4 regions of the Paenibacillus sp. DS2015 genome follow, and region 1 is predicted to be linked to each of the others. Evidence: riboswitches for the same ligand, from Rfam matches in the RefSeq annotation. Region 1 holds a riboswitch; each other region holds the start of a gene.
The links. Region 1 has a riboswitch for cyclic di-AMP ahead of J2T13_RS24680 (hypothetical protein). Riboswitches for the same ligand answer to the same signal wherever they lie in the genome.
Positions count from the first base shown of each region.

Region 2: it holds a riboswitch for cyclic di-AMP, as region 1 does, so the genes downstream of both, J2T13_RS20550 (3D domain-containing protein) here and J2T13_RS24680 (hypothetical protein) in region 1, are expected to answer to the same signal.
Region 3: it holds a riboswitch for cyclic di-AMP, as region 1 does, so the genes downstream of both, J2T13_RS16825 (APC family permease) here and J2T13_RS24680 (hypothetical protein) in region 1, are expected to answer to the same signal.
Region 4: it holds a riboswitch for cyclic di-AMP, as region 1 does, so the genes downstream of both, J2T13_RS22730 (C40 family peptidase) here and J2T13_RS24680 (hypothetical protein) in region 1, are expected to answer to the same signal.

Region 1 covers NZ_JBNPWS010000046.1:6,437-14,037, reverse strand. The annotation lists gene kdpB (potassium-transporting ATPase subunit KdpB) at 1-1,143, opposite strand, end outside; gene kdpA (potassium-transporting ATPase subunit KdpA) at 1,164-2,843, opposite strand; gene J2T13_RS24685 (potassium-transporting ATPase subunit F) at 2,873-2,950, opposite strand; gene J2T13_RS24680 (hypothetical protein) at 3,083-3,496, opposite strand; cyclic di-AMP (ydaO/yuaA leader) riboswitch at 3,619-3,802, opposite strand; cyclic di-AMP (ydaO/yuaA leader) riboswitch at 3,909-4,109, opposite strand; gene J2T13_RS24675 (carbohydrate binding domain-containing protein) at 4,618-7,601, opposite strand, start outside.
Region 2 covers NZ_JBNPWS010000030.1:11,486-19,086, reverse strand. The annotation lists gene rsmA (16S rRNA (adenine(1518)-N(6)/adenine(1519)-N(6))-dimethyltransferase RsmA) at 1-816, opposite strand, end outside; gene rnmV (ribonuclease M5) at 822-1,364, opposite strand; gene J2T13_RS20550 (3D domain-containing protein) at 1,487-2,638, opposite strand; cyclic di-AMP (ydaO/yuaA leader) riboswitch at 2,907-3,121, opposite strand; gene J2T13_RS20545 (TatD family hydrolase) at 3,322-4,092, opposite strand; gene J2T13_RS20540 (HD domain-containing protein) at 4,142-5,425, opposite strand; gene J2T13_RS20535 (AbrB/MazE/SpoVT family DNA-binding domain-containing protein) at 5,721-5,975, shown strand; gene rsmI (16S rRNA (cytidine(1402)-2'-O)-methyltransferase) at 6,187-7,071, opposite strand; gene J2T13_RS20525 (tRNA1(Val) (adenine(37)-N6)-methyltransferase) at 7,068-7,601, opposite strand, start outside.
Region 3 covers NZ_JBNPWS010000020.1:8,098-15,698, reverse strand. The annotation lists gene J2T13_RS16840 (metal ABC transporter substrate-binding protein) at 1-962, opposite strand, end outside; gene rpmG (50S ribosomal protein L33) at 1,059-1,208, opposite strand; gene J2T13_RS16830 (GTP-binding protein) at 1,528-2,739, opposite strand; gene J2T13_RS16825 (APC family permease) at 2,900-4,717, opposite strand; cyclic di-AMP (ydaO/yuaA leader) riboswitch at 4,835-4,981, opposite strand; gene J2T13_RS16820 (hypothetical protein) at 5,285-5,989, shown strand; gene J2T13_RS16815 (hypothetical protein) at 6,115-6,687, shown strand; gene J2T13_RS16810 (hypothetical protein) at 6,851-7,576, opposite strand; gene J2T13_RS16805 (ABC transporter permease) at 7,582-7,601, opposite strand, start outside.
Region 4 covers NZ_JBNPWS010000037.1:14,822-22,422, forward strand. The annotation lists gene motA (flagellar motor stator protein MotA) at 1-244, opposite strand, end outside; gene J2T13_RS22705 (hypothetical protein) at 438-731, shown strand; gene J2T13_RS22710 (4a-hydroxytetrahydrobiopterin dehydratase) at 880-1,188, shown strand; gene J2T13_RS22715 (c-type cytochrome) at 1,278-1,634, opposite strand; gene J2T13_RS22720 (GNAT family N-acetyltransferase) at 1,781-2,275, opposite strand; gene J2T13_RS22725 (C40 family peptidase) at 2,525-2,992, opposite strand; cyclic di-AMP (ydaO/yuaA leader) riboswitch at 2,996-3,134, opposite strand; gene J2T13_RS22730 (C40 family peptidase) at 3,399-3,866, opposite strand; cyclic di-AMP (ydaO/yuaA leader) riboswitch at 3,871-4,009, opposite strand; gene J2T13_RS22735 (hypothetical protein) at 4,264-5,085, opposite strand; gene J2T13_RS22740 (M1 family metallopeptidase) at 5,097-7,079, opposite strand; gene J2T13_RS22745 (YwhD family protein) at 7,228-7,601, shown strand, end outside.

The sequences.
Region 1 (7,601 bases):
CATTCCACTCATTCGCGTTTCGGCTTTAAATTCGATAAACTCGCCATCTACAGCGATTGATTCGTTAAAAGGCTGCTCTTTCTTTTTTAGAAGATCCAACACAGAGCGGCCTTCTGGCGTTTCGTCTTTTACGGAGCTAATCGCTGCCCATTCCGCAACAGAAGCTAGGTTTGCCGAGCCCACTGGAATAAACTCACTAGCCATCCGATTACCGAAAGTGATCGTTCCCGTCTTATCGAGAATCATCGTATTGATATCACCAGCAGCTTCAACGGCTTTACCGGACATTGCCAGCACGTTGAATTGGGTAACGCGGTCCATACCCGCAATCCCAATGGCTGACAATAACCCACCAATCGTTGTTGGGATCAAACATACGAGTAAAGAGATAAGAATCGGAACCGACAACTCAATTTCCAAATACCGCGCTATGGGTGCAAGGGTAACGACGACAATTAAGAAAATGATCGTCAACGTGGTTAGCAATGTGTTCAATGCAATTTCATTAGGCGTCTTTTGTCTTGATGCACCTTCAACCAGAGCGATCATACGATCGATAAAGGACTCTCCAGGGTCACTAGTTATTCTGATTGTGATCTTATCACTGACAACCCGGGTCCCCCCTGTTACCGAACTAAAGTCACCACCCGCTTCTTTAATAACTGCTGCCGATTCGCCCGTAATGGCCGATTCATCGACAGATGCCAGACCTTCAATCACCTCACCGTCACCTGGAATCATCTCTCCTTGCGACACAACGACGATATCTCCTTTGCGGAGGTCGGTTGAAGGTACTCGTTTCAGAACACCATTCACGATCTTATTAGCTGTAATCTCTTTCTTCGATTGTTTCAATGAATCGGCCTGTGCCTTACCACGACCTTCTGCTAAAGCTTCAGCGAAGTTAGCGAATAGTACCGTAAATAATAAAACTAGGAATACCGTTACATTAAAACCAATACTCTCTTCCGTACCGAAGTAACTTGGGAAGAGCGTCATGAGGAGTACAATAAATGTCCCGATTTCTACTACAAACATCACGGGATTCTTCATCATTGTGACTGGGTTCATCTTTATAAAGCTATCTTTTAGAGCCTTTGTGACAATATCACCAGTTAACAATTTTTTTCGATTCGTATTCATTTATATGTTCCACCTTTTCTTTAACGGATCGTTAAATGCTCAGCGATAGGGCCAAGCACAATCGCCGGCAGGAATGTCAACGCACCAATGATCAATACGGTACCTACGAGAATACCAATGAATAGGCCATTATCTGTACGTAGTGTGCCTATCGTTTCTGGAACCCATTTCTTACGTAGCATAGAACCTGCAACAGCAAGGAGTGCGATCATCGAAATATATCGACCGAATAACATGACTATACCCGTAGAAATATTCCAGAATGGCGTGTTATCTCCGAGCCCCTCAAAGCCAGAACCATTGTTCGCCGCAGAAGATGTGAATTCATACAACACCTGCGAAATACCGTGGAACGATGGGTTGCTTATCGCTACTTTACCTACCTCCGTCATCAGCGCAATAGCTGTTGGAGCCAAGATAATCAACGGATGAGCCAAAATGGCAATAGCTATAAACTTCATCTCTCTAGCCTCAATTTTACGTCCTAGGAACTCAGGAGTACGTCCGACCATCAGTCCGGCAAGGAAAACAGCCAAGATGGCATACATCAGCATGTTCATAACACCCACGCCTTTTCCACCGAACACGCAGTTTAACATCATTAATGCAAGCGGTGTGACTCCACCAAGCGGCGTTAATGTATCATGCATATTGTTCACTGAACCTGTGGTAGCTGCCGTAGTTACCGTGGTAAAGAGTGTAGATTGCGCAACACCAAAACGTACCTCTTTGCCTTCCATACTCCCTTGTGAAGAATCAATTCCCAATTGGTTTAATACTGGGTTACCTTTTGACTCCGACACATAAGCCAAAGATAAGAAGAGTACAAACAATATCATCATCGCCGAAAAAATGACCCAACCTTGTTTTTTATTTTTGGCAAACAAACCGAACGTATAAGGTAAGGCAGCAGCCAATGACCACATCGATAATATCTCAATCACATTCGTGAGTGGATTAGGGTTTTCAAATGGATGGCTTGAGTTGACTCCAAAGAATCCACCACCATTTGTCCCTAAGTGTTTAATAGACTCTAATGAAGCAACGGGTCCGATGGCAATTTGCTGTACTTGCCCATCAAGCCCTGACACGGATAATGTGGGTTGCAAGGTTTGTGGAACCTGAAGCGCCACAAGCAGCAAAGTGACCACAAAAGCCAATGGCAAGAACACACGGATATGTGCCTTCACGAAATCCTCAAAAAAGTTACCGATGGTTTCTCCCTTGCTGGTGATAGCTCGTATAAACGCAATCGCCACGCATAATCCCGTCGCTGCAGATGTGAACATCATCATCATAATTACAGCCATCTGTGAGAAATAAGACAGAGCTGATTCTCCGCTGTAATGCTGCAAGTTCGTATTCGTCATGAAGCTGATGACCGTGTTGAAGGTCAAGGTCGGTTCCATGTTGTCCATATTATTCGGATTAAACGGTAGAAATTTCTGCAATCGAAGAATGAGATAACTGACAGTAACGAGCACGATATTAGTTAAAACAAAGCTAAATGCATACTTTTTCCAAGTCATTCCTTTCCGTTCCTTTAAACCAATCAGTCTAAATATTGGTTTCTCTACAAAAGAGAACCATTTATCTGTTTTATTGTTTTCCTTCTGAAATACATTGTAAAGGTAAGTACCTAACGGCTTGACGAGTAACACCAAGACCAGAATAACGATACAAATTTGTAAAATGCCCATGTTCGATTACTTCCTCCTTCGTTTGATTCTTAGAATTTTTCTGGGTTTATTAACGCATAGATCAAATAAAGAAATATAAACAGGGTAAATACAGCAACAACGATCATCTTCTATCGCCCTCCGATTCTCGGAACATTCTTCCGCACCAAGATAAGAATCCTGTAAACAAAGTATAGGCCCCTGCCAAAATCAACAGCATGTACAGATCCAGCATCTGATTACCTCCATACTTCAAATTGTTATTTATCTACTAACATAGAGACTAGAAACGATGCGTCTTGACTTCGCGTATGAATCACATAACTTGCTCCGAGTCCTTTGTAGATCGATCTTGGATTGCTTGAATGAGTAATAATATAAATGGGCTCTGAGGTCCATGTGCGACATATTCGTAAATACCGGCAGCTCAGATTCAAACTGCTTTCAAATAGAATGATTTTACCCACCGGGAAAGCAGGTATGACCCAAGTACGTTCATCCGTAGTACCCACCATGAGGGTTTTCTCTACTCCCATTTTCTTCAACCGTTCACGTTCTATTTTATTGTTCGTTATCGCAGCAAACGGGATCTTGTATCTTATTAATTGACGGATAAAAGCTTCTCCTATTACATTTGGAGCAGATACAATCATCACATCTTGTTGTACTTTCATCTGGTTCTCCTCCTATTGATTAGAAAGAGAAGACAACAAAAAGAAGCCATGGGGCTGAGAAGAACTCATCCCGTGACTTCCTAAGACAGGGTCTAATAGACCCTATCTTGTTCACGACATTCGTTGCCTCTCTCAATACGCTTACGAGGTTAGCTGTCGGATTCGGGCTTGAGAGTCGCCCTACTCGGTGAGCAGCTTGCTTGCCCCGAGATTCACCCCTTGAAGTGATGATCAAGTATTACAGGATCATCACTTCCGTTGGTTCCCCCGTTCCTTTTCCATTCAAGGACTCAGCGATAAAAAACACAGTAAAAAACCACAGAGGTCTAGGCCCTGTGGTCGTCATTCGATCACACGCTCCATCATCCTCTCTCTTAAAGAACAGCTCCATTCCTTAGTATAGAAAGGAAGAGAAGCTGCATTCCAACGCTTACGAGGTTAGCTGTCGGATTCGGGCGGTGAGAGTCGCCCTACCTATTACGAATTTCATGATATTCGTAATAGGATTCACCCCAGATGATACATAAGACGGCTCTCACACCGCCTCTGCATCATCAATATATTGGTTCCCCCATTTCCCTTACATCACAAGGAAATTCAGCGATTACTAATGGAAATTTTTTCTTTCTTGTATTCATGAGTTGAATCATACCCTTGGCGCATATTTCTGTAAAGATAGATAGAGATCCAAATTTGACAATGTAGGACTTTATGTGAAACTTTATCATCGTTTATCTTCGATATACTACATCCAACTCTATATTTCTCTTGATATTAAACATTCATTGAAAACACTAGCATAATGTAGCATTGGTGTAGATAATCAATGTTAATTCACTATGTATTCGCTTCCACATTCATTTTCAGTCGAAATCAGCTCAATCCCCCTCCAAGTCAGTGTTTACTTCGGATATCTTTCAGCGTATGATTTATATAAATTTTTGATTGACCATTATTTAAACAACCTGATTGAAGGTAAAAATCATTACGTTAAGGAGTACTTCTTAGGTAATTAAACAAACTCTTAGCGTATGTCGTTACATACAAAAGCATAAAAAAAGCTGTCGAGGGATTCTCGACAGCCCTACCGCCAATGATTCAGGCGGGTTTAACTAGTATCTTTACTTCAAGTAAGGGCCATCAGTACCGATCTTTCCTGGGGCAGGATTGCCTGGAAGATCAAGGACATACACACGTAAGTTCCCTTTGCCTGACATACTTGCGGTCAGGGTACCATTGTTTACGATTTTCACGTCACCCGTAATGACATCTTTATACGTTCCGTTCGGAATGCTGTTAAAAGTAGCCGATCCGCTGACGGTAATGAGCGCAAAACTATCCACGCCTTTCGTTGTATCTGTGTAACGACGCTTGTACGCCATGTTCCCTGTAATCCCCTCAGTTGAGTACTGTCCTTTCTGTAGTGCTGGAATTTGACGACGTATCTGATTCAAACGTTGCAAATGCTTAACGAGTGGTTTATTCAGTGTGTCTGCTACCGCACCTGATGCGGAAGTTACCTTACCGAAATCACTAGCAACCACACTGCCTGTGATATTATCACCGAAGTAAGCTCGACGGGTCGTGCTCAACGGGCAGGTTGGACCGCAATCGATCTGTTTACCCGCTTGGAACTCGACCTCCGAACCCATATACAGTGTCGGGATACCACGGAAGGTCCACATCAAGCTCATGTTTTCTGCCCATGCATCAGTACCGCCAGAATAGGCCGTGCTCGATTTATTTGGACCAAAGTCATGGCCATCCACATAAACGACGTTGTAGGTCGCATCATTATAGCTGTCATCCGAATCTTTACCATTCCAGAATGCGTTATTAGCATCACCGAAATTCATATGCATTCGCATATCGATCACGTTCATGCCTGATTGCTTACTATGATCAGGTGAATGATAGTTGTTTCCTTGCAAGAACGCATTCGTAGAAGTTGGTTGATTAGCGGTACCCATGTTATTCTCATAGTTGTACTGTTCTAGAGCCGCCGCTGTATCATCAGCACTGTATTCCTTACGTTCTTTCCAGGTAAAGAACTGCGCTGAATGGTTAACCGAGCCTCGATTCCATTTATCGTTTACGAAGGACCCTACTTCACCAAACATAAAGAAATTTTTCCCCAAATCACCGAACTTACTTACTGCATGCTCCTGTGCTGCCGGCAGGAAGTGGCGGTTCCAGGTTACACGAGGGACATGCACTGCGGTATCTATCCGGAAGCCATCTACCCCCATATCAATGAACTTGTTATAGGCGTCGATCAAGTAATCCTGAACCGGTTTACTTTCGGTGTTGAAGTCAGCTAAATCTTCATGTAACCAACAACTACGAGAATCCTCACCTTCCCAGTTCCCGATCCAACATTGGTGGTAATACTGCGAAGGGAACATACCTGACGTTGGATTCGGCCACTGACAGTTGTAAATACGGTAACCTTCCTTACTGAAGAACTGCGTCGCTGTGCCCCAATTCCTACAAGTATTTCCTGCCGGTTCTTCCGTAGACCACACATCACCATTATAAGCTTTGCCAGACAATGAGGTAGAGTTGAGCCCATCGTACTCTAATCCTGGGACCAACTCGTCATAGTACCAGCTCCACTGTGTGTCACGCACACCGTAGACTTTAGGTGTGAATAGACCTTTCGCACCTAGGCGGCTCGAATGGTTGTACACCACGTCTTGGATAATCTTGATGCCTTTATTATGCGCAGCATTGATCAAGTCTTGATAGGATGCTCCCTGAGATTCTAGCCGTGGATCAACACGGTAGAAGTCATAGCCATGATAGCCATGGAAATCGTAATCAGAACGATTCAGAACGACCGGTGTAATCCAGACAGCAGAGAAACCCAAGGCTTTGATATATTCAAGCTTATCCATCAGACCTTTAAAGTCGCCTCGGAACATTGGGTCATTATTAGCTGCATTCCCCGAAGACACATGATTTTGGCCTCCACGGTTATTAGAGGAATCCCCGTCAAAGAATCGGGCCGTCATGACGAAGTAAATGGAATCCTCGCGCATATCGGTACCGATCGGGGTGCCGCCAGGAATAGGCTGCGCTGCATCGCCCGTTGTAGCAGAAACAGCAACACTGTTAGCTGATTTATTGGTCGGGATCGCTTTATCGTATGCTTTGATCGTATACGTATAGGAAGTCTGTGCATCCAGATTTGAATCGAGGTAACTATTTACTGTTGACGTGATTACTTTAGTACCTTGTGTACCACCTGTACGTGTGATTTCGTAGCCAGCAAGACCTCGGCCACCTTCATTATCTATCGATGCTGTCCATGTAATTGTGATGTTCACCTTATTCGCAGTGGCCACTAGATTAAGAGGCACCGATGGTGGCGTCACATCTGGAAGTAGTGGCGTACATGGATTCACGGCATTGGGCGTGACCACGCCATCCTTCACAGTAATCAGACCGGTACTAAGATTATAGTCAGCTCCGTTGTTGTTATCCCATGATCCTGTGCCGTTGTTAAAGTCAGCTTTCATTCCACTGGCGGAGCCAAGTTCGATCGTCTTACTCACCCAGTCTGTGCAAGCGATTTCATTCATAGCTACACCAGGAGGTGTCGTCCAACTACCCCCAGTGGGGACATAGTGGATGTTGACCGAACTCCATGCGCGCGTCTTATTGTAATAGTAGATTTGCGCTTGATTACCCACAATCGTGGTAGTCGTGACTTGTAGCGCTGATGATTGTGCCGATTTATTGCCTGCTGCATCTTTGGCAAGCACGGTATAGCTATATGTTGTGGATGCTGTCAGACCCGTGTCGATATAGGATGTTGCTGTATTATTGGCTTTAATTATGACTCCGTTGCGATAGACATCATATCCAGCCATACCGCTGCCACCCACATTATCGGTCGAGGCTGTCCATGAAATAGTCGCCGACGTACTCGTCACAGCGCTTTTACTTAGAGCCGTTGGAACACTTGGTGCAGTAGTATCGTTAGTTTCTGCAGTACAAGGGTTACCTACAGATACTACGCCGTTCTCAACCTTGCTATTACCGATACCTAATGCATAGTTCTTGTTGTTGTTATTATCCCAGCTTGTTCCATTGTTAAAAG
Region 2 (7,601 bases), on a different contig from region 1:
ACGGCGGGATGGCGTAATTCCAGCTTGCTCCAGTAAAGCATCAATCCGTTCACGTCCTCCTTCGGGCGCGAAACGACTCTTTAGGTTATTAGAAATGGTTTTGCGCCGCTGTGCAAAGGAAGAGTGCACTACATCGAAATAATGTCTCTCATCCTTGACATCAACCGCAGGTCGATCTCGTACTGTAAGGCGAATAACCGCTGAATCAACATTAGGCTGAGGAATAAACACCGTGTTTGGAACGATACAGACGAGCTCAGGCTCACTGTAATATTGAACCGCAATGCTAAGAGTTCCATACTCCTTGCCCCCAGGAGAAGCAGCCATACGCTCAGCTACTTCCTTCTGGATCATGACAACGATATGTTCTAGAGGTAGCTTCTCCTCGAGTAACTTCATCAGAATCGGGGTAGTAACATAATAAGGTAAGTTGGCAACTACGCTCACCTTGGACACCTCACTGAAATTAGCCTTAAACAATTGCTGTAAGTCCACTTCCAGCACATCGGCATGTTCAATCTGAACATGTGGATAGGGTTCAAGTACTTCCTGCAATATGGGAATAAGACGGCGATCGATTTCCACTGCGGTAACGGCACCAGCTACCTGTGCCAATTTCTCCGTAAGTGCTCCAATACCAGGGCCAATCTCTAACGCCCCTTTCGTGGAATCCAATTCTGCCGCATTTACAATTTTAGTTAATATATTTTGATCAATTAGGAAATTCTGCCCCAAGCTTTTCTTAAAAGAAAAACCATGGCGCCGAATGATCTCCTTCGTTCGCCTTGGTGTAGCGATATCATCTATTTCATTCATATGATTTAGCCTCCCTCTTCTATTTGGGCGAGGGCGCGAACAAACTCATCGCGCGTAATCTGAAACATAGCTAAGCGCTTAAGAAATTGCTTGCCGTTACAATACCCAATCCCAAGAATGTTACCCATAGCCATCCTACGTGCAGCTGCTTCCGGGTGAACAAGCAGACCTGCTTGTACCAGATCTTCCATATCAATCAGGCTCTCTGCGCCCTCATAAGAGGTATGTACTCGGGCTAATGCATGCTGAATAGCTGCAGGCGAAGCATTCTCAACCCCAATATCGCCCTTTCGCGTCGCCTCCGCTTCAGGGATGAATGCATGTTTGCATCCAGGCACCTTCGCCGTAATAATTTTGCGAATACGCTCCCCCGCGTGATCAGGATCCGTTAGCACGATCACACCCCTACGCTCTTGCGCTAGAGCAATCCGTTGTAGAATACGGGCATTTATAGCTGAACCACCCGTCTCAATAGTATCTGCATCTACCGCTCTTTTAATGGCTGTGGTATCATCGCGACCTTCCACAACGATAATTTCTTTAATCATACGAATATTCCTCCCTGGACAAGACAACAACAAAAAGAAGAGGAATACACCTCTTCTTAGCATGACATAACAATGATCTTAATATTATAACATTAGAAAGCTGTTGTAAAACCCGAGCAACATTAGTTAAGCTCTGGCTTTACAGGTCCTATTACATAGACTGTTCTGCCCGATTTACGACCGAAGTCGCGTGCATTTTGTAGAGAGTCGAAGTACATATCGATCTTATTCCCCTTGATCGCACCACCCGTATCTTCTGCTCGGCGGAAGCCCATGCCTTCAATGTAAACCCACCACCCTAATGGAATCACATTAGGATCAACAGCAATCGTACGTCCTTCTGTTACACGAGTACCCGAAGCAGTGCGAGTACCTATCCCAGGTTCCTCTGATGAATAGGCAGTCATCGATACATTATTCAGCACTTTCTTGTAAGTGAAATCGACACCTGCCTTACTCACCTGATTGTTGGAGCTTACTTTGGTAATAGTGCTCTTAGGCTTAACCTCAGCTTTAGCCACAACCACCTTCGGTGCTTCTACCTTTGTTCCTACTGCGATTACTTTATGCTGCGCCACGGCCTGCACTTCTTTGCCTACCATACGCATAGATACCAGCTTACCATCTTGGTATATTTTTTCAATATTTTGAATGACCGTTCCGGTCTGTCCCTGCTGTACCACTTTGACTTTGCCCTTCAGGACCGTTGCATCTGCTGTCTTGATAATCCGAAAAGGTACTTTCTCTGTGCGTTGTACAGTTTGTTTATTAATCCGAACGATCTTAATATTCATATTATCCGTGACCGATGTGGTCAGAGAAGGAAATACTTTATCATCGCTCTCTAGTGAAAGTCCTAATTCTTCCATAGCGCCTTTCACTGTGTTCTTAGTTGTAAATCTAGTCTTCGTTTGACCATCTGATGTCACTTGAATCTCGATTGCACGGCGAATAACTATTTTGTCCCCGTCTACAAGTGAACCATTCAACGGCATAGAAACTTGATCTTCTGGCTTCAGTATAATAGCCTCTTCATCCAGCATTTCCTGAAGTATTACCCGACTTGTTTCCACTGCTTTAACTTGACCATCTACCACCAGATACACTTGTTTGCGTGCTTGAAAACTAACAAGCAGCAAAACCAAAAGAGTAATTGCGATTGAAATAATAGCTGCAAGTGAGATCTTAGTTAAATACTCATGCTTCCATCGCAATGCGTAAGTCATGCTGGATGATGGTGAATCATGGGTTTCTTCTTGTTGAAAACCGCCCACTTTCCGATCCTCCTTCATAGCCTCGCCGTCTAAGATAATGCATGATTGTAATTGACGTGACTATTTTTAAATTTTTACAGGACGCGTAACGTGAGATTGTCCTGCATCATGTACCCGTCTGCTCGACATGGTTGTCACCTCCTGTTAAACAACAGTATGATGACATCATTGCCTTTATTCTAAAACAAAAGAAGCCAAAAGAAAGAGTTAGAGGAACTCTTTCGTGGCTTCCGTAATTGTTAGAACAATTGGAATGTATGCACGAGGTTGCCTCTCTTCATAACGCTTACGAGGTTAGCTGTCGGGTTTGGACGAAAGAGAGCCGCCCTATCTTAGGTCACACGCTCATGGCGCATGCCTTCAAATTCACCCCTAGACCCTAGTAAAGAAATCATATATGCCATCATCATCACAAGTTTGTGAAGTGTCCTGTCATATTGGTTTCCCCGTTCTCTTATACAAGAGACTCAGCGAGACTGGTTCAGGAAAATATTGCCGCTCTAATATAGAGCCGCTCATACCACTGAAAAGATGATATCCTGTTTCTATGCATGTTGTAAAGGAGTAATCAACCACAAAAATCTGAATAAATGGTTAAAATAATGTAATATTCTCGCTTAATATAGTTAAAAAACCTTAATCATTCGCTTATACTCGTCTTTTCACCTGTTTTACTCTCTTTTTCACAAAATGCCAAAACGATCCAGTGCATTTTGAGTAGTTATTTGGGCTAATTCTTCGATGTCAATCCCTTTAATTAGCGCAGCTGCCTCTGCCACTAGTCTTACATGAGCAGATTCATTTCTCTTTCCACGAAATGGATGGGGTGTCAAATATGGAGCATCCGTTTCAATCAATAATCGATCCATTGGCACCTGTTGTAAAACCTCTTTTGGCTGCTTCGCATTCTTGAATGTGATCGGTCCTCCAAAGGATAAATGAAATCCCATATCTAGACATAACTTGGCAGTTTCCCAGCTACCTGAATAAGAATGCATAACCCCTCCAACTTCACTCGCCTTCTCCTCACGCAAAATTCTAACGACATCTTCGTGAGCATCACGATTATGAATAACAATGGGCATATTCAGCTCGCGAGCTAGTCCAATCTGCTGACGAAATACGCGATGCTGTACATCCTTAGGCGAGGTATCCCAATAATAATCAAGCCCTATTTCACCAATGGCTACCACTTTATCATGCTTACATAAAGAGGCGATCCACGCCATGTCTTCTTCCTTCATGGTAATGGCATCTTGAGGGTGCCAACCCACGGCCGCATAAATGAAATCATATTGCTCAGCCAACTTCATGGTTGTAGGAATGGTTTCTCGATTAAAGCCAACGTTAATCATTTTACCTACTCCTGCCTTTAGAGCATTCGCAATCACCTCTTCGCGGTCCTCGTCGAATTGTAATGCATCCAGATGCGTATGTGTGTCAAATAACATCATCCTAAAAACTCCTTTCATGTCGATCTCTTGTTGGTATTAAATAGACTATCTATAACTTAAATATACGGGCAACAGCAGGTGAGAACAGCGTTAATACATCTTTGAGCTTTTCTTCGGGATAATAGAGGTGGTTCTTCCCTCGGTGTATTCCACTAATGGAACGCACAATATCTGATACTTCAGAAATTTCCCTCAGACCATCCTGTCGATCCAATAGCAAAATTTGTTTCTGACTGGCCTCATCCCCTGGATGGAAAACATCATAAGGGAGGTCCGTAGGGAAGTCACTCTCGAGATCGTAATCTGGATTTAGACCTACCTTTAGAAACTCTTGTCTAATTTCGCTAATCATATTGGCATCCAACATTTCCAATTCTACATATTTATACAGCCTGCGATGTATAAATCTACTGCAAAGCTCACTTAGTATGTTATCTTCCTCTCCAATCCACTGCATAAATGCAGTCTGAAGGAGTGCTTCATCCATTTGAAGGTATAACTCGACCGTCACATTATCCTCAAACAGCCCTTGCAATGGCTTCAGCATAAATTTAAATTTGAAGCGATCTCTGTAAAGTTCTTTCGCCCGGCGAAAGATTTGGCGAAGTAAAATTTCTGAACTACGCGTTACTGGATGAAAATATACCTGCCAGTACATTTGATAGCGGGACATCAAATAATCCTCCACCGCATGCATACCCGATTCTTTTACAACGATGCGATCCTGATAAGGCCTTAACATTCTTATAATACGATCAACATCGATCGTACCATAATTTACACCCGTATAATACGCGTCGCGTAGCAAGTAATCCATACGATCGGCATCTAATGGACTTGATACCAGGTTAACGACGATAGGCTTATCATACGTTTTGGCAATGACCGAGGCTACTTTTGCTGGTAGTTCAGGATCTACCTCACTCAGAATGTCATGTACTTCAGTATTCCCCATAATAATGCGGCAAGTCCAGTCCTCATGATTCATATGAAAGGCTTCTTCTATAGAATGAGAAAAGGGTCCATGACCTAAATCATGCAAAAGCGCAGCACAAAGAGTTAATAACTTTTCTTCCTTCGGCCAATCCGTATAATGGTTCCTTTCAAATAATGAAATAATTTGACGCGTGATTTCATAGACCCCAAGTGAATGAGAGAATCGACTATGTTCTGCCCCATGGAAAGTTAAATAGGAAGTCCCTAATTGGCGTATTCTACGCAACCGTTGAAATTCTGATGTATTAATCAAGCGCCAAATGGTCGCATCTTCAACATGGATATAATTATGGACCGGGTCTTTGAATACTTTTTCCTCATTTAGACGACCTAACATACTTCATCAACTCCTTTTTTGATCATAAATCGGCTGTTTTTCGACATCTTTTGTCGAATCATGTCTAAAGCTGGCGAATGTCTAATTTCCAAATCGACATATCTCGCATTCTTATCTTTAACCCTATCTTATATGCTTCTAACAGTCGACTAGCGGTACTTCTTAAAAAAAATTAAAAAAAAACGATTTTACAGGTTGACTGTTTTGGGAATCGTTGGTATTATGAATATCATAAAAGCGAGAAGTATGTCGAATTATGACATTATAAATAATCGCGAGAGGAGCAATGATTAGTATGATGAAATCAACTGGGATTGTAAGAAAAGTAGACGAGCTTGGACGGGTTGTTATCCCAATCGAATTGCGTCGTACACTAGGTATTGGAGAGAAAGATGCTCTTGAAATTTACGTAGATGGCGAACGCATTATGTTGAAAAAATACGAGCCAGCTTGCATCTTCTGTGGCAATGCAGAAAATGTTATATATTTCAAAGGTAAAATCGTTTGCAATGAATGTATCTCAGAAATTCCAGTACCCGTGACAATCTAAACAGAATAGTGTATACTAGCAATAATTAAATTGTTAATTCTAACCTTTAAATATCTCCTTGATGTCTTCCGCAGGCTTAACTCAGAGCCCGAGGGGGACATTTTTTTGTAAACATATGATTGATTCCTATCATTGTCGCGTCATCATACCTTATGTCTTAAGGGCAAAGGAAACGATTGTCGTCCTATGAGGACGACGAATTCGTATATCCTTATAGTAACGAATTATAGATATCCCGCTTCGTTACCCCACGATCCGCAGCCACTTTCTTCATGGCATCTTTTCGCGACATACCCTCCTTCTCGTAACGATCGACGTGATCTTCCAAAGATAACTCCTGCCACCACGCATCTCTAAGCTTTTGCTCCTCTTCTTCGCTTGCACCATCTACAACAAGCACGTACTCTCCAATGGGTGGATGGCTCTCTAACCATGTTAGACACTCTTCCACGCTTCCACGTACCCATTCTTCATATCTTTTCGTTAATTCCCTAGCAAGTACAATTCGTCGATTTCCTAGCGACTCCAGTAAGAATCCTAGCGTCTTTATGACACGATGTGGAGATTCATAGAACAGCAATGTCCCTTGAGAGGATTTAAGCGTTGATAACAACGATTTAATATCCTTTCGCTCTCGAGGTAGGAATCCAACAAAAGTAAATCTTTCAGTTGAAATTCCTGATGCAATAAGAGCCGTAAGCGCAGCGTTGGCACCTGGAATGGGAATGACCCGTACTCCTGCTTCGAGCGCCAATTTAACAAGGTCTGATCCAGGGTCCGAAATAGCCGGTAGTCCTGCATCGCTGACCAGCGCTAAATTTTTTCCTTCTATTATATATCTAATGAGTTCAGGTCCACTTGCAGCTTTATTATGCTCATGGTAACTGAACAGCATAGAAGGTGAGATATCAAAATGGGTTAATAGTTTACGCGTCTGTCTTGTATCTTCCGCTGCAATAATGTCGCACTCCTTTAATATCCGCACAGCACGAAAAGTCATATCCTCTAAATTACCAATGGGTGTCGCTACAAGATACAACGATCCACTTACAACCGCCTCTTTTTCCTGAAAGCTGCTTTGCCTAATTAGACTCATAGTTCTCCCTCTTTTGATCCGTAATAGATATCTAACATCTCTTGGCAGTATTCATTCTGATCATTATATACAATCAGCGGTGGTAGAATTCTTACCTCCGGTTTACCATCACGAAGAGCTTCAATAAGCACCATATTCGCCTCTAGGTGAGCACGAGGATGAACGAAGCGAATTCGCTTCGGCTCAAGTCTATAGGTTCGCATTAAAGTCATTAACTCACCTAAGCGTTGCGGCTTATGTACCATATTGACTTTGCCACCTGGACGAACAAGACGTGAGCAGGCTTGTAATACTTCATCTAATGTACAATTAATTTCATGACGAGCTAGCGCATGGTGTGAATTCAGTTTCATGTCACTCCCATTCAGCGGCATATAAGGAGGGTTAACAGTAATCGCATCATATACACCATGTCCTGTCTCCGTATGTAGTTCCCGTAAATCCCCTTCTCTAATGAGAATTGACTCTTCTAGATGATTAAGCTGCACGCTTCTCCGTGCCATATCAGCTAGCCTGGGTTGAATCTCAAT
Region 3 (7,601 bases), on a different contig from region 1:
TAATCAAGCTTATTTGCTTTATCCTCATCTGTAAGCCCCTCGATCGGATTCAGAACAGCAGACCCAGCGCCAATCTCTTTAGCGATAGTCTCAGCTACCTTAGAAGAAGCTAATGTCTCAAAGAAGATCGTTTGAACATTGTTCTCCTTAGCAAACTTCACTATTGTGGCCATATCCGCTGCGGATGGCTCTTGTTCCGGAGATAGTCCAGCAATCGCTATTTGCACGAGATTATATTCTTTAGCTAAATATCCAAATGAAGCGTGTTGTGTAATGAAATCCTTACGTTTAGTGTCATTCAAACCACTTTTGAAGTCTTGATCTAACTGTTCCAGCTTCACAATGTATGCATCCGCATTTTTCTTAAATTCATCTTTGTGTTCCGGTGCAGCTTCAGAAAGCCCACTTTCGATATTACGCACTTCTTGAATAGCAAGTACTGGAGACAACCATACGTGTGGATCTAGTCCACCATGATTATGAGCTTCTTCCTCCTCGTGTTCATGAGCCTCTTCACCCTCATGATCGTGAGCTTCTTCTTCCTCTGAACCCTCCATCGTAGTAATACCATGACTAGCCTCGATTTGAATTAACTTGTCATTGTTTACTGCAGACGTTACTTGATCCATCCAACCTTCTAGACCAGCACCATTATAGACAAGTACATCGGCATCTTGTATTTTGGCGAGATCCCTCGGTGTAGGCTCCCAATCATGAGGTTCGATTCCTGCAGGAACTAACGATTCTACATCAGCCAAATCTCCAGCTACAGTCTTCGTGAATTCGTACATAGGATAGAAACTCACCTGTACATTTAATTTATCGCCAGATGCTGAAGTATCTCCACTCTCAGCTGGAGTATCCGTTGTACTTGCATTCTTCCCACTATTTGAACCACAACCTGATACGACTAAAACGATACTGAACAACAATGCTACAACCACTTGTTTACTTAATTTCATCTTTATACACAATCCCCTTTTTCTTTTCACATAAAACCTTATCTATATAGACTATCAAAGGACTTAATCTTAATCCTTTTGTCTTGGCATGTTCAATTATCTAGTCTCCCGATGGATCGTGACCTTCTTTAAACGAGGACTATATTTCTTCATTTCTAAACGTTCAGGGTGATTTCGCTTGTTTTTAGTCGTGGTGTAATTACGATCTCCACACTCTGTACATGCCAAAGTTACGATAACACGCATGTTGCCACCTCCTTAAATATAAGAAACCACGATATGTAATCGTAAACATTACGAATAAATATGATTTTACTTACCATTTTAACTATTGTCAACCCTATTACATGAAATATTTACTCTTCTTAGCGTACAAACCCATCTATTTTCCAATCATCGTCGTATATATTACCCTAAGTAATTAGAAGTATGAACAGTAATCTACTTAGCACCGATGTTATCCGCTATCTGCCAAGCAGAGACACGGCAAATCTCGCCCCTAGTTCTTTCCTAAATATCCATAAGATATCCATAAGGTAACCGCGCAGGCAGTCATATTTAGTATTTAGACAAATGTCTGATTCAGTTCTTCAACAAGCCATGGTAGTGGGTTCTCAAAACCGGACCAATCTTGTTTCATCTCCACTTCATCAAGCAAACAAGCATCCAGTGCTAGTTCAATCTTAGATTGTTCCATACCTATACCAATAAATACGACCTCATTCATTCGATCTCCCCACTGACTATCCCAGTTCTGAAGTGCATCCGGTTCATTGTTGAACACTTCTTGTTGTTCCGCATCCGTCATAGCAGCAAGCCATGAACCTGCCGCTCCAAATTGAATAGAGGGACCGGCTTGGCTTAAGCTGGCAGCAAAGTCCTCTTCCGTAGCGATCCATACCAGACCTTTGGCCCGAACGACCTCTTCTGGCCAATCTGACATGAACTCCGCCAATCTTTGCGGATGAAAGGGTTGGACCCGCCGATATACAAATGAACTAATCCCATACTCATCCGTCTCAGGGATATGATGCTCTTGTTGAAGCTCTTGAATCCATCCGGGTGCTAGACTTGCCTTATCGAAATCAAATAAATTGGTATTCAGAATTTCTGTTGGGTCAATCTCGCCTCGAACGGTACGTATAATTTTGGCATCTGGCTGTAACTTTCGAATAATACCTTCCAGCTTATTTAATTCGTTCTCCTCGACCAAGTCACACTTATTTAGGAGCAGAACATCGCAGGTCTCAATTTGGTCAATTAACAAATCCACGACATCACGAGTGTCATCTTCTCCTGTCGCTTCATTACGATCCAATAGACTCTCTCCCGATGCGAAATCATGCCAGAATCGATTCGCATCCACAACGGTAACCATGCAATCCAGCTTGGCATACTGCGTCAGATCAATTCCTGACAATTCGTCAGCGTAAGAGAACGTCTGGGCAATAGGTACAGGCTCGCTAATCCCTGTAGATTCAATCAATATATAATCAAATCTGCCTTCCTCAGCTAGAATTTGGACTTCTTTTAATAAATCCTCACGTAATGTGCAGCAGATGCAACCGTTGGACATCTCTACTAACTTCTCTTCGGTACGCGAAAGAATAGCCTCACCTTTCACAAAATTTGCATCAATATTAACCTGACTCATGTCGTTCACAATGACAGCTACCTTCAACCCGTCCCGATTATGCAGGATATGATTGAGCACAGTTGTCTTACCAGAACCTAAATATCCGCAGAGGACAGTGACGGGGATTCTTGTTGTATTCATAAAGTTCTCCTTTCAATACTCACTTAATAGTAATAATTACGATTTAATAAAATATAATATATAATTCCTTGTTGCATTTGTCAACTTATGAACATAAGAACCTATGAATAAAACAAAAAAAACTCCCAACGTGAATGTTAGGAGTTCCAATAAGCCGTTATTATTTATTTAGGTGGTACGGTACCGTAGTAATGACAATATCTTTTTGATTAATTAAGAATGTACGAATAAGTAAACTCGATTGATTGTGTAGAATATTCTGCCACCAATGCTTCGTAATGAATTGAGGAATGACAATCGTAATATGATCTGTCGCAGCTGTTTTCCATTCAATCGTCTCAATGAACTTCAACAAAGGACGTACCACACTCCGATATCGTGAACGAAGAACAATCAGTCTTACGCCCGGATTCCATTCGGCCCATTTTTGTTCCATCTTCTGTATTTCTCCCTCATCAAAACCAATATAGACTGCAACCACATTGTCTGACATCGAGCGAGCATAACTTATCGAATTAAGCACAACACGTGTGACTCCTGAGACAGGAACTAGAATGGTACTTCCTTTAATAACCGGCTTATCTGTATCCAATTGGATACGTAACTGGTCTGCCGTATTGAGATAATGACGATGGATTCGCATGAAGAGAAGCATCACAAGCGGTAGGAAAATAAACACCATCCAAATATGCGAGAATTTCGTAAAAATAAAAATGAGTGTGATAGTAAGGGTAGTGATCATACCGATTGTATTAATCGTAAACCGTAACCCCCAGCCAGGTGGCTTGCTTCGATACCAACGGACCATCATGCCTAACTGTGACAGTGTAAAGGGGATGAATACACCCACCGCATAGAGCGGAATTAGACCTTCTGTATTCCCGTGAAATACTGCGACCAGTACAGAGGACAATACACCTAGAATGATGATCCCATTAGAAAACCCTAGGCGATCACCACGAACCATGAACATATGTGGCATAAATTTGTCCTTAGCAAGCATAAAAGCTAACAAGGGAAATGCCGAATACGCAGTATTTGCTGCTAGAAACAGAATAAGTGCAGTAACGCCTTGAATTGCAAAGTAGAGCCCTCCACGTCCGAATACTGATTCAGCAATCTGAGATACAATGGTCGCTTTCGGATCTGGTGTAACGCCGTACCAATAGGCCAGTAAGCTAATACCCGTAAACATGGCACCTAGAATTAGCCCCATCATGACTAACGTCTTCGCTGCATTACGATCTGAGGGTTGCTTAAAATTCGGAATTGCATTCGATACGGCTTCAACGCCGGTCAGAGCTGAACACCCCGAACTAAATGCCTTCAATAGTAGAAACAGACTTATATTCGATACAGCGGCCCCAATCTCGGGAATATCTGTATGAATACTACCCGTTACATATTTGAACAACCCCGAGATAATCAAGACAAAGATAGACACCACAAACAGGTAGACTGGAAAAGCGATAAAAGAAGCGGCTTCCGTAACTCCTCTTAAATTAACAATTGTTAACAATATAATGACCGTTATCGCGATCAATACATTGTGATCATGAAGCTGTGGAAATGCAGACGTCAGCGCATCTGTCCCTGCCGATGCACTGACAGCGACCGTAAGAATGTAATCCACTAAGAGTGAACCACCGGCCATCAGTCCGGTGGATACACCTAAGTTATCCTTAGCCACGATATATGCTCCCCCACCCATAGGATAAGAGAAGATCGTCTGACGGTACGATAGAATAAGGATCGCTAATAGTCCCAGTACAGCTAGTGAAATGGGAAGCGAATACCATATAGCAGTAAATCCAGCCGCCATCAGCACAATCAGAATCTGTTCCGTACCATACGCGACCGATGATAATGCATCTGAGGAAAGTACCGCAAGTGCTTTAAACTTACTTAATTTCTCATGATCAAGCTCATCTGATTTCATTGGACGACCGATTAATAATCTTTTTATTTTGCTGACCATTATCGTTAAACCCCTTCTTTTACAAGTAGAATCAGCCATGCTGTGCGCCAATTTAAGAAGGTTCTCTTGCGGGTCCTGTCCTTTAAACATACAGAGATCTGCATGTCTAAACATAGGTCATGTAACCACCCAAGCTTACGAGGTTAGCTGTCGGATTCGGGCTGTGGATTAGCCCTACGTATACAATACGATTCACCCCATTGGCATGATGCCAAACTATTGGTTCCCCCGCTTTTCCTAACGAAAATTCAGCGCTATTCAACTTATCACGAGAGTTAATTCTAAGGCGCACGAAGTTAACTGTAAACTTCCAAAAAAAGAAAAAAAGGAAGGAAAAGGGATGTAATTTGACTGAAAGAACCATGTAATACATGAATCTCATTCATTATCACGTATTATCGCTTTAAAGCTAATGATTATGAGTAAAAGTGACTAGTCACAGAAAAGACATCTCATTTATTCTCTATCGCACCTTAAATATGGGATAATTTATTAAATATATTGAAAATTCAGTTGATATTACCGATAATAACAAATGAAGTCACTTATTCTCGACTTGTCATAAGAATGACAATCACACAAATTCAGCAACGGGGGAATGAAATAACCATGTTCAAAAACAGAATAATCTCAGCACTACTAGCCTTTATCTTACTGGGCACTCTCGTATTTCCAGCAGTCTCTTCAGCAGCAGCAACGCAGAAGTCAATTGAAGAGGTTAACACAATCTCGCTTGAAAAGAACAATCCTGTGGTGACTATAAACACAGCCGGAGAAAATGACTTTAACTCCGAAGATTATTACTCTGATTACGACGACACATTCACGGACGAAGACGAAGAAGAGTACGAATATGATCCAGAATTTGCAGAATTTCTTGACTATGCCGACCAACTTGAATTGATTGCTTCATTTGAGAATAAGGCCATTTCAAGTTTTGAAAAATATGCCTATGTAAACATCACGTCTAGTAATCGCAAACAGGCTTTTATCACTCTCAACAACTCTGTTGTCCCTAATTACACTAAATTCGTAGTCGCTTTGAAGAAGATTAAACCAACAAATACGACCTTAAAGAACATACATGCTACATATATTAAGGGAGCCTCTTTACAGCTCCAAGGCCTTACGTTAATGAAAAATTCCCTTTCTACGACCAAAATTAATAGTAAATTATTCTATCAAGCGAATAGCAAATTAGATACGGGTCGTACACTGGTCAGTAAGTATAGTAACGATATCGATTCTTATGTAGCTAAATTTGAATACTAATGAGTGAATCTTTATTCAATCAGTGATCTCTATTTGAATATTTAGTAAAACTATTAAAGTAGGAACAGTCTTTACCGATAATGACATAAGAAACTACAAATATATAACGAAGGAATGATCTACGAATGAGTAAGAACAGAATAATAATGACACTACTAGCTTTTATCTTGATTAGTACCCTCGTATTTCCAACTGTATCCTCAGCAGAAACTACAGGAGGGAACTCAACAATAATTGAAGATACCGACACCACAGAGGATCTTTATACCGATGAGGAACCTGAATATGATCCGGAATATGCAGCGCTTCTTGAATATGTAGATGCACTTGAATTAATTGCTAAATTTGAAGATAAAGCCGTTACTTCATACACCAAAAATAATAGATATGTAACTGCTAGCAATCGCAAACAGACCTATGCAGCTTTCAATAATACCATTATCCCTAATTACACTAAATTTGTAGTGGGTTTGAAGAGAATTAAACCTACGACTCCCAAATTGAAGCAAATTCATGACACTTATATCAAAGGTGCATCATTGCAACTTCAAGCCTTTACTTTGTTCAAAAAATCTCTCGGTTCAGCAACGATCAATTATAAGACATTCGATCAGGCTAACGTTAAGCTAGCCGCTGGCTACAAGCTTGTTGATAAATATATTAATGACTTCCAAGCCTATATAGATTTATTTGAATAGTTCGCAATGAAACAACACACTTAACCAAGCGGTATAAAGAACCAGAGTGCTCTTCACTCTGGTTCTTTATATTTCAATCTATACAAGGTCGTAACGGATAGTCAGTACTACTTTCAATCCGAATCTCACACTTGGGAATGGAGTAAACTTTATCTTCTTACTCCTAATCTATACGCTTCACAAAGGATCGGATCATCCATGTTAAAAGAAAGATATGTAAGACAAGCCCCATGCTAAACGAACTCAACGCTGAAAAGGGCTCATTCAAGATTGCCGCCATATAACATTTGGCCGGCCAGAACGTGGGCACCCACATCCCTAGTACCTGCCAAGGTTCTGGAACAAATGCAACAATGATTGGTCCAGCAATAAGGAGTCCATTCACCTTAGATAGAGCCAAACCCTCTACTTTATTCGCAGCAAAGGATGCCAGAAGTAACGCTATACATGGCGCCTCTAACGCAAGTAATATAAGTGCATATCCACTCTCTACTTGAACCTTAGCGATTCCAGATAATAAAAAGAAAAGGACTATAAAGAGTATAGACAATACACTTGGCAAAAACAGCCGATAGCATAAATAACCTTTACGAGCGAGTGGCGTAATCGCGTAATATGCAATGATGTTCTCATCGCGTTCGTCCAACATAAGTAAACCAGCCATCGTACCCGGCAACAAAGGTACGATGGTCAACAGAAAAATGACAGCAAAATCAGTATAAGTGCTTAAAGTAAACGTATACCGCTGTTCTACCCATTCCGATATCATTGGAAATAGAACCCGCGCAAAAGCGATAATAGCCATAGGGCCTAGCAAGCTGGCCATCAGCATAGGATCCTTTAGGATATGTCTAAGATCATTGATAAGTAGCATTCGATACTTCGCCATCTTATTTAATCACCATCCCCTATTT
Region 4 (7,601 bases), on a different contig from region 1:
AGAGAGTAATCATTTCTTTTCTCTCCATTAATTGTTGTTTTACAAAAATCATTTTTAACAATTTAGGGATTCTTTTGAGTTCAGACATTGGAAACCCAATAAACAGTGTGGCTGCTGTACCACCCAATATAATGAGATATGCAGCTGGAACAAGTAAACTCGTAAGTGATGCTCCTTTTAGGAACATACCCACTACCACAGAAATAATACCGAGAATTAAACCAATAATTGTTGAAATTTCCATTATACACCTCATCCATGAGAAATAGAATTGAATCCTTTCATGCTGTCAATTGGAAATAAAGAAGATGGACTGTCGCACAAGAGACGCATTATATTGTTTATCGACAGAAATGACTTTTTTTTTTAGGCATATTTTCTAGTATAATGAAATGAGTGGTAAATGTAATATAAAGATAGCAAATGGAGGCGTAAATGTGGGTGTAAAACATGGAAGAAATTATGATGATATTTTGCAGGAATTCTCAACAGCAGTAAGCCAAATCACAGATTGTTACGAGTTTTTTGAAATGGAGCATGATGAGTGGGAACAGCTTCCTGAGGAGGGGAAGAAAGAGGTCCTTGAGGCACTAGCAGAAGACTTATTTTACGGATTGGGTACAGATTCTATGATAAACGTTGGAAGTGGTGTGGTGATCTATGATTGTGATATCCACAGAATTAATGTTCTGATAGGCAAAGAGGAAATAACTTTTGTTTCTTTGATTTAATTCCTCATAGCTAATTCTATATAAATTCATAAAGAATGCAGGTATGTATGAATAAATAGTTATACGAATATAATGTCAGAAGGTTATTTCTGTAATCGTCGAGCAAACTTAGGTAGGGCGAAGTTAGTCGGAAGCGGAGGGAATATAAATGGCTTATGTGAAGGAAGAAATTGAAGCCCAATTAAGTACATTAGATGGATGGAAGCTGGAAGAGGAGCGTTGGATTGCACGCAAATACGTTTTCTCAAGTTTTATGAAGGGCATTGCATTTGTGGACGAAGTTGCGACGATTTCCGAAGCGTTTGATCATCATCCCTCAATTCATATTGATTATACAACGGTTATGTTACGTCTCACCTCCTGGAGTGAAGGCGAACTAACGGCTCTCGATTTCAAAACTGCGCAACAATATAATGAATCATTTGAGAAAATGTGTGGTAATGAAAGAGTGAAATAAGAAGAACAGAGGAAAAGATAGTTATATATAGAAGAAACGGGCATCATTCCTATTGGAGTGATGCCCGTTTCTTCTATGAATGTTAGCGATTACTTCTTCTCGGATAACCAAAGAGCAACGTTAGCAATTTCTTCATCTTTTAATTGATCTTTGAAAGCCGGCATTATTCCGCTACCTTTAGAAACGATATTGTAAATCTGTTCCGCGGATAGTGTAGCTCCGATGTTCTGTAAATTCGGTCCTACCGAACCTTGCAGTTGATCGCCATGACAGCTAATACAGTTGGCTTTAACCAATGTTTCAGCTGCACCCGCATCTAATGTCACCACAGGCATGGCTGGTTTCTCTTCTTCTGCTATTTCTTCTTTACCTGGTAGTGTGAACATAAGTACCAGAGCTATAGCACACGCGGCGAAAAACAAACCGCTCATGATCCATTTTTGCATACTTATTCGTCCCTTCTTTCTATGTAAACTAATGTATTTATTATAACGGAACAAATCCTTAGAGCATAGCGTTTGTGACAAAAAAGAAACAATTATCTTCTTGATTATACCAAACAACTCACGGATTAGTGCTATTTGTCATATAATTAGTCATTATTTAGTTGATAAACCATGCAGTAAAAGTCTTTAATACCTTCAGGAGTAAGTCGTTCATAACAATCCGTAATAATAAAATTCGCTTTGATATAGGCTTGAATAGCACGTTTATTCCAAGTGAGCACCTCTAAATCAATCTCGTCGTGGGGCTCGCGTAACAATGCAGCGTGAACAATGGATAGTACAAAAGATTTACCCTTTCCCTGACCACATAAATCAGGGTGCATACAGATTCCTAATCGGGTCACTCCTTCTAGTGGAAATAACTGTGCGAATCCGCAAAGATCTCCGGATTCATTCATTACTGAGAGATATTGAGTTGCGCGTAGGAGAGGGTCTCCAAACTCAATACCAAGTAGCTCCATTTGTTCCCATGGTAACCATCCATATATATTGTAAGGAGGAGCGAACTTCCATTCGCAAATAGATTTGGCATGGCTAATTTCCATAGGAAGCACAATAAATGGGTAATCTTTATGGCTCATGAGTAGAATCTCCTTTGTTATATGGGTAGGCAGGGTTATCATCATGAAAATACTTGTGATATATACATATTTACAATTGAAGATGTGGTGGATGTTTAATTCTTAGGTAGCGGGGTAATAAAGATTAAGCTTAAATTTTATAGTATGTTTGGATCAGCACTAAATGATGCACATAAAACTAGACAGAAAAACCCGAGAATTGAGATTTAGAGAAATCTCAATTCTCGGGCGTAGGGTCAAATGAATGGTTTAATCAATGGCAACGGCATTGTATGTATCAGTACTCATAATTCTCTTAGCACCAACGTATTTAGAAACGTAGTAGCTCTCGCTAAGTGAATTAATAATTACCCCTCTAGAAGAAGAAGAGTGTGCAAATTTACCATTTCCAACATAAATTCCGACGTGTGAAACGCCTCTTCCATTCGTATTAAAGAATACTAGATCGCCTTCGCGTAAATCATCACGGGCTACAGAAGTACCCATGTTGTATTGGGAACCGGATTGATGAGGTAAGTTAATACCTAATTTATCAAAAATATACATTGTAAACCCGGAGCAATCGAAGCCGTTTGTGCTGACTCCAGCTTCTTTATAACTAGTTCCAATTGTTGGAGCAATCGCTTTATCCAATTTAGAATCTGCGAAAGCGCTTCCTGTTCCAATAGTAAATAATAATGCCAAACCCATAACTGAAGATACTAATTTCTTATTCAACAATATGACTCCTCCTGGTGCCTGCGAGGTTAGCTTAAGGATTCGGTTGAAGGTCCCCTATGATCCCTTTGATGCAAGATCAATTCACCCACTACTGGTTCCCCCGCTTCCCGAGTTTACGGGAATTCGGCTGATTTGTTAACACTATAATTGATAGAACGTATACATCAATGATAAGTTGTTACAATACTTATTACAAAGTTGTTACTAAAATCTAACTGGGACTATTGTAACAAAGGATTAGTAGTTTGGCAATTGTTTCTATGAATATTATTAAAAAAATTTATGGATTAGTTACAAAAATTGAAACCTTTTTGTAATTTATTACGTTATTGTATGTAATAAAAGAAAAAACCCACAACTGAGACTTCGGCAAAAGTCTCAGTTGTGAGCCTAATTATAAAGGTTAGTTATACGCAGTGGCTTGATACTTAGCTGTACTCATAACACGTTTGGCACCCACGTAGCGGTTGGCATAATAGCTTTGACTAAGAGGGCTAATCATGACACCACGTGATGAAGAGGCATGTGCAAATTTACCATTTCCAACAAATATCCCAACATGGGACACACCTCTTCCGGAGGTATTAAAGAAAACAAGGTCTCCAGATCTCAGCTGATTACGCGATACAGAGGTACCCATCTGATATTGCGATGCAGACTGACGAGGGAGATTTACACCTAATTTCTGAAAGACATATCTGGTAAAACCAGAGCAGTCAAATCCGTTTGTAGTGGTACCCGCGGTTTTATAACTAACTCCGATAGTGGGTTGAATGGCTGTGTTCAATTTCGAGTCTGCAAATACGCTTCCAGTTCCAATAGTTAATGCGAGTGCCACGCTCAATGCTGCAGCGGATAATTTCTTCTTCAATTACATTTTCCCCTTCCAATGCCTGCGAGGTTAGCTTAAGGATTCGGTTGAAGGTCCCCTATGATCCCTCTAATGCGAGATCAATTCACCCATTTAATGGATCCCCCGCTTCCTGGTGCCAAGGAATTTGGCCTTTATCGTGCACCTGAAAGTAATGAAATGGCGGTCGTCTACAATAATAGTGTCATAAAGATTACAAAGTTGTTACTAAAACCAACTGGGATCATTTTAACAGAGGATCTAAGGTTTAGCAAACGGTTAAAGCAAAAAAAGATAGAAAAACCCCCCCTTATTTCACGAAAAAAGGGGGGGTTTTTCCTATATCAAGGGATTGGAGTGATGACAAAAATTTAATAACTATTTTTTCATATATTCTTAAAAATAGTTTTTTGTGAAGTCATCGGAACTTCTTGTTATACCATAAATCAAATTGCGCAGTGATTCCCCATAATTTAAACAGACAGGAAATGAAATGATAGGCCTGTTGGATAATAAGACCAATTAATCCGGTCCACCAGAGGGACATACCTGTGAATAGGCTGAACAGTAATATGCAACTGAGGCCTAGAATGAGAGATATACCCATAACAGATAGCGTGTATCGAAGACAGATTCGAATGGAGGACAGGATTCCGGCGCGACCGGTTACTCCGAACTGAACATAGAGAATCAATTGATGGATAATATATCGGTATACATACCAAGCGAGCATGTAGGGCACGGCTTGAATCCATATGGATGGAGATAGAAATCCAGTAAGACCAATATCATATAATTTAGGAATGACCCAGTAAGCTGGAATCAATACAAGTCCGATCTCTATCCAATAGAGTAGCGCCATCGGCTTCCAAAGTTGTTGAATACCTTTGAAAAAGAAAAGCCCAGGCTCTCCAACTCTTTCTTTATGAAGACCGTAAAGGATTCCTGCATGAATAAGTGGTGTAAGTATCATTCGTAAGAGTAGCATACCTAATAAGATCCAAAGATAGGAATGGACAGTTTCATTGTTGGTTAGACTCAGTTGTCCTTCTACATAGAAAAGAATCTTACTCAACTCATTCGGTGGTGGGTCAGGATAGCGTAGGAATAAAGGGACTACCGCCGATTGAACCAAACGGTATAGAAAATACCCACAGATTAACTGGTATAAAAATAGAATGATTACAACGTAAAATTGGTCTTTAACACTTTTCCAGCCATTGGCGATATTGTTCCTCACCAGCTCTCACCTCACCAGGACAGACTTCCAAGCCATGTTTCCACTAGCTTGGTGATGCTTATGTTTAAGCGTGATACAATCTTGTGGTCGTCATCTACCTTCATATAGTTGTTAATATGGTTATTCTCAAGTACAAGGGTGTATTCAGGATCGATCATGGCCCATGCCAGAGGAGATTTGTATTGTAGCTTGAACTGAATATGATCTCCATTCCCTGTCCATACCTTATGGATAGAGTGACCATCGGCAAAGCGGAAGAGTATCGGTATATTAGGGTACTGACCATCTTGCCGATCTACGGTGACGACAGATTCATAAAGAGGTCCTGTTGCCTTCTTTTTCTCTACAGTAATTTTGTTTATGGCGAAATCGGTCATTTGGCTACCGTATACATATTGGTTGAAATAGGATTGCCACGAAGTATGAGTAACCTGTTCTAAGACTCTTTGGAAGTCTAGGGTTGCAGGATGACCGAAACGGTACTTTATCGCATATGTTTTCATGATTTTGTCCATGGTTGGTGTTCCTACTTGCTGCTCAATTCCCTTCAATACAAGCTTACCGCGGTAATAAGCATTCTTGGCGTAGTGTTCTGGGGATTCGTATTTCCAGGATTCTTGGTTGAGTGGAGCAGGAGCAGAGATAATGGCGGCTTGAATGGCAAGATTAGGAATGACACCATATTCTTGTTCCATGAGTTTATCTTCTGCATAAGATGTGAATCCCTCATCTAACCAAGCTTCTTCGAACTCGTTACTTGCAATCATTCCATAGAAATACTGATGACCAATCTCGTGGATAACGGTTCGCTCTAGTTCGTAGCCAGGAGAGTCATTCTTGGCTCCGAAGGCTGTAATAAGTGTTGGATATTCCATACCGCCTGCCCCGTTACCAGCTTCAGGCGGGACTACAATGGATAAGGTTGAATAGGGATAGGACCCATACCATTTACTGAAATACTTTAGAGCAGCCTCAGCCGCATAGAAGTACCTCTCCTTCATATCTTCATGGGCTGGATCTAAGTACAATTTAATTCGTACCCCAGGTACCTCTGGAGAGGAGAAGGGCTTCTCAGCAACGATGAAATTAGGTGAGGCCGACCAAGCGAAATCATGTACATCATCAGCATAAAATTGATAAACTTTCATGTTACCTTTAAGTTTGGCAGTTTGGGTCGGAAATCCAGTAGCGGCCACAATGTAATTTTTGGGTACGTGAATTTTAACATTGTAGATACCAAAATCAGCGTAGAATTCAGAATTGCCATGGTATTGATGAAGATTCCAACCTTCAGTAGCACGACCACGCATACCTTGGGGTTCATATACGCTGATTTTAGGAAACCATTGTCCTGCCATGACGAAGTCATCCGCAATCCCCATACGTGCGAATATTTTAGGAAGCTTTACTTCGAAATTCAAATTAAGTGTGATACTTTCTCCACCCTTGATGGGTCTTGGAAGTCGAACTCTAATGAGACTGGAGTCTTTGCTATTGCCATCGTCTGGTTGTACATACTGAATACGGTGCATGAGCGATAGGCCATCTGCTGTCTGAATGTTGGTAAGGTTCATAGCACCGTACCCGTCTGCTGGCATCGTATCGCCCCTAAGCTTGCCGCCAGATTCTTTCATAAAGGTGGTTTCTTTTGACGAGAAGGCATTAGGGTACAGGTGGAAATAGAGCTCAGTTACAATGTTTTTACCAGGATGAGTCCAAGTGAGTGTCTCCGTACCCTTTAGTAGCTTTTCCTCAGGATTAAGGGAGACATCGATATGGTACTCCACAATACGTTTGCTAAGGACTTCGGCAGTAGGTTGCTGTACACTTTCCTTTGGGGGTGGGGTAGCTGCGACTGTAGGCTTGCCCTTATTGGGCGCATACACAGACTCTAATTGGGGCGAGTCCACGAGAAGGGTCGACCACAAGGTACCACTGAGGAGCAATAGAGATACAATAATAACTACAATTATTTTAGTGCGGGCTGGAGCCATACATGAATACCTCCCGTTGACAAGCATCTACAGCATGTATATGTTTGCAATTCGCTGATTATTAGTTAAAATAAAATGAATAACCATTACGAATAGTAGGAGACAGAAATGTACGATCAAATTTCTGTTTTGTGGGAGGTCAAAGGGAATGGATAATAACGAACAAAGTGGCAAGAAACAAATTGCCCTTAATATTGTAAGTAGTAAAAGTAAACACACCGGTTTTGGAGCAGGTTCTATTGACCTAAACAGTGTATCGCCGGTCATTATTGACCAGGGTGAAGCCAAGGTGGATATGGGCGCTATTCATGCTAAGAGTAAGGTAGAGAAGGGCATTAAGTTTTCTACTAATCGCGAGGATGTACCGAATGGCCGTATAGTGTGGGTAGTGTGGGTAGCGGTGGACCGCACAGCAGAAGGGCAGCTCTATGGAGGGGCTACAGCGTGCGAGATGTGGATTGATACGGAAGCTCGCAGAGGTTATAAAATTCTAGCGGATCACGTCAACAAGCTGGATGCGGC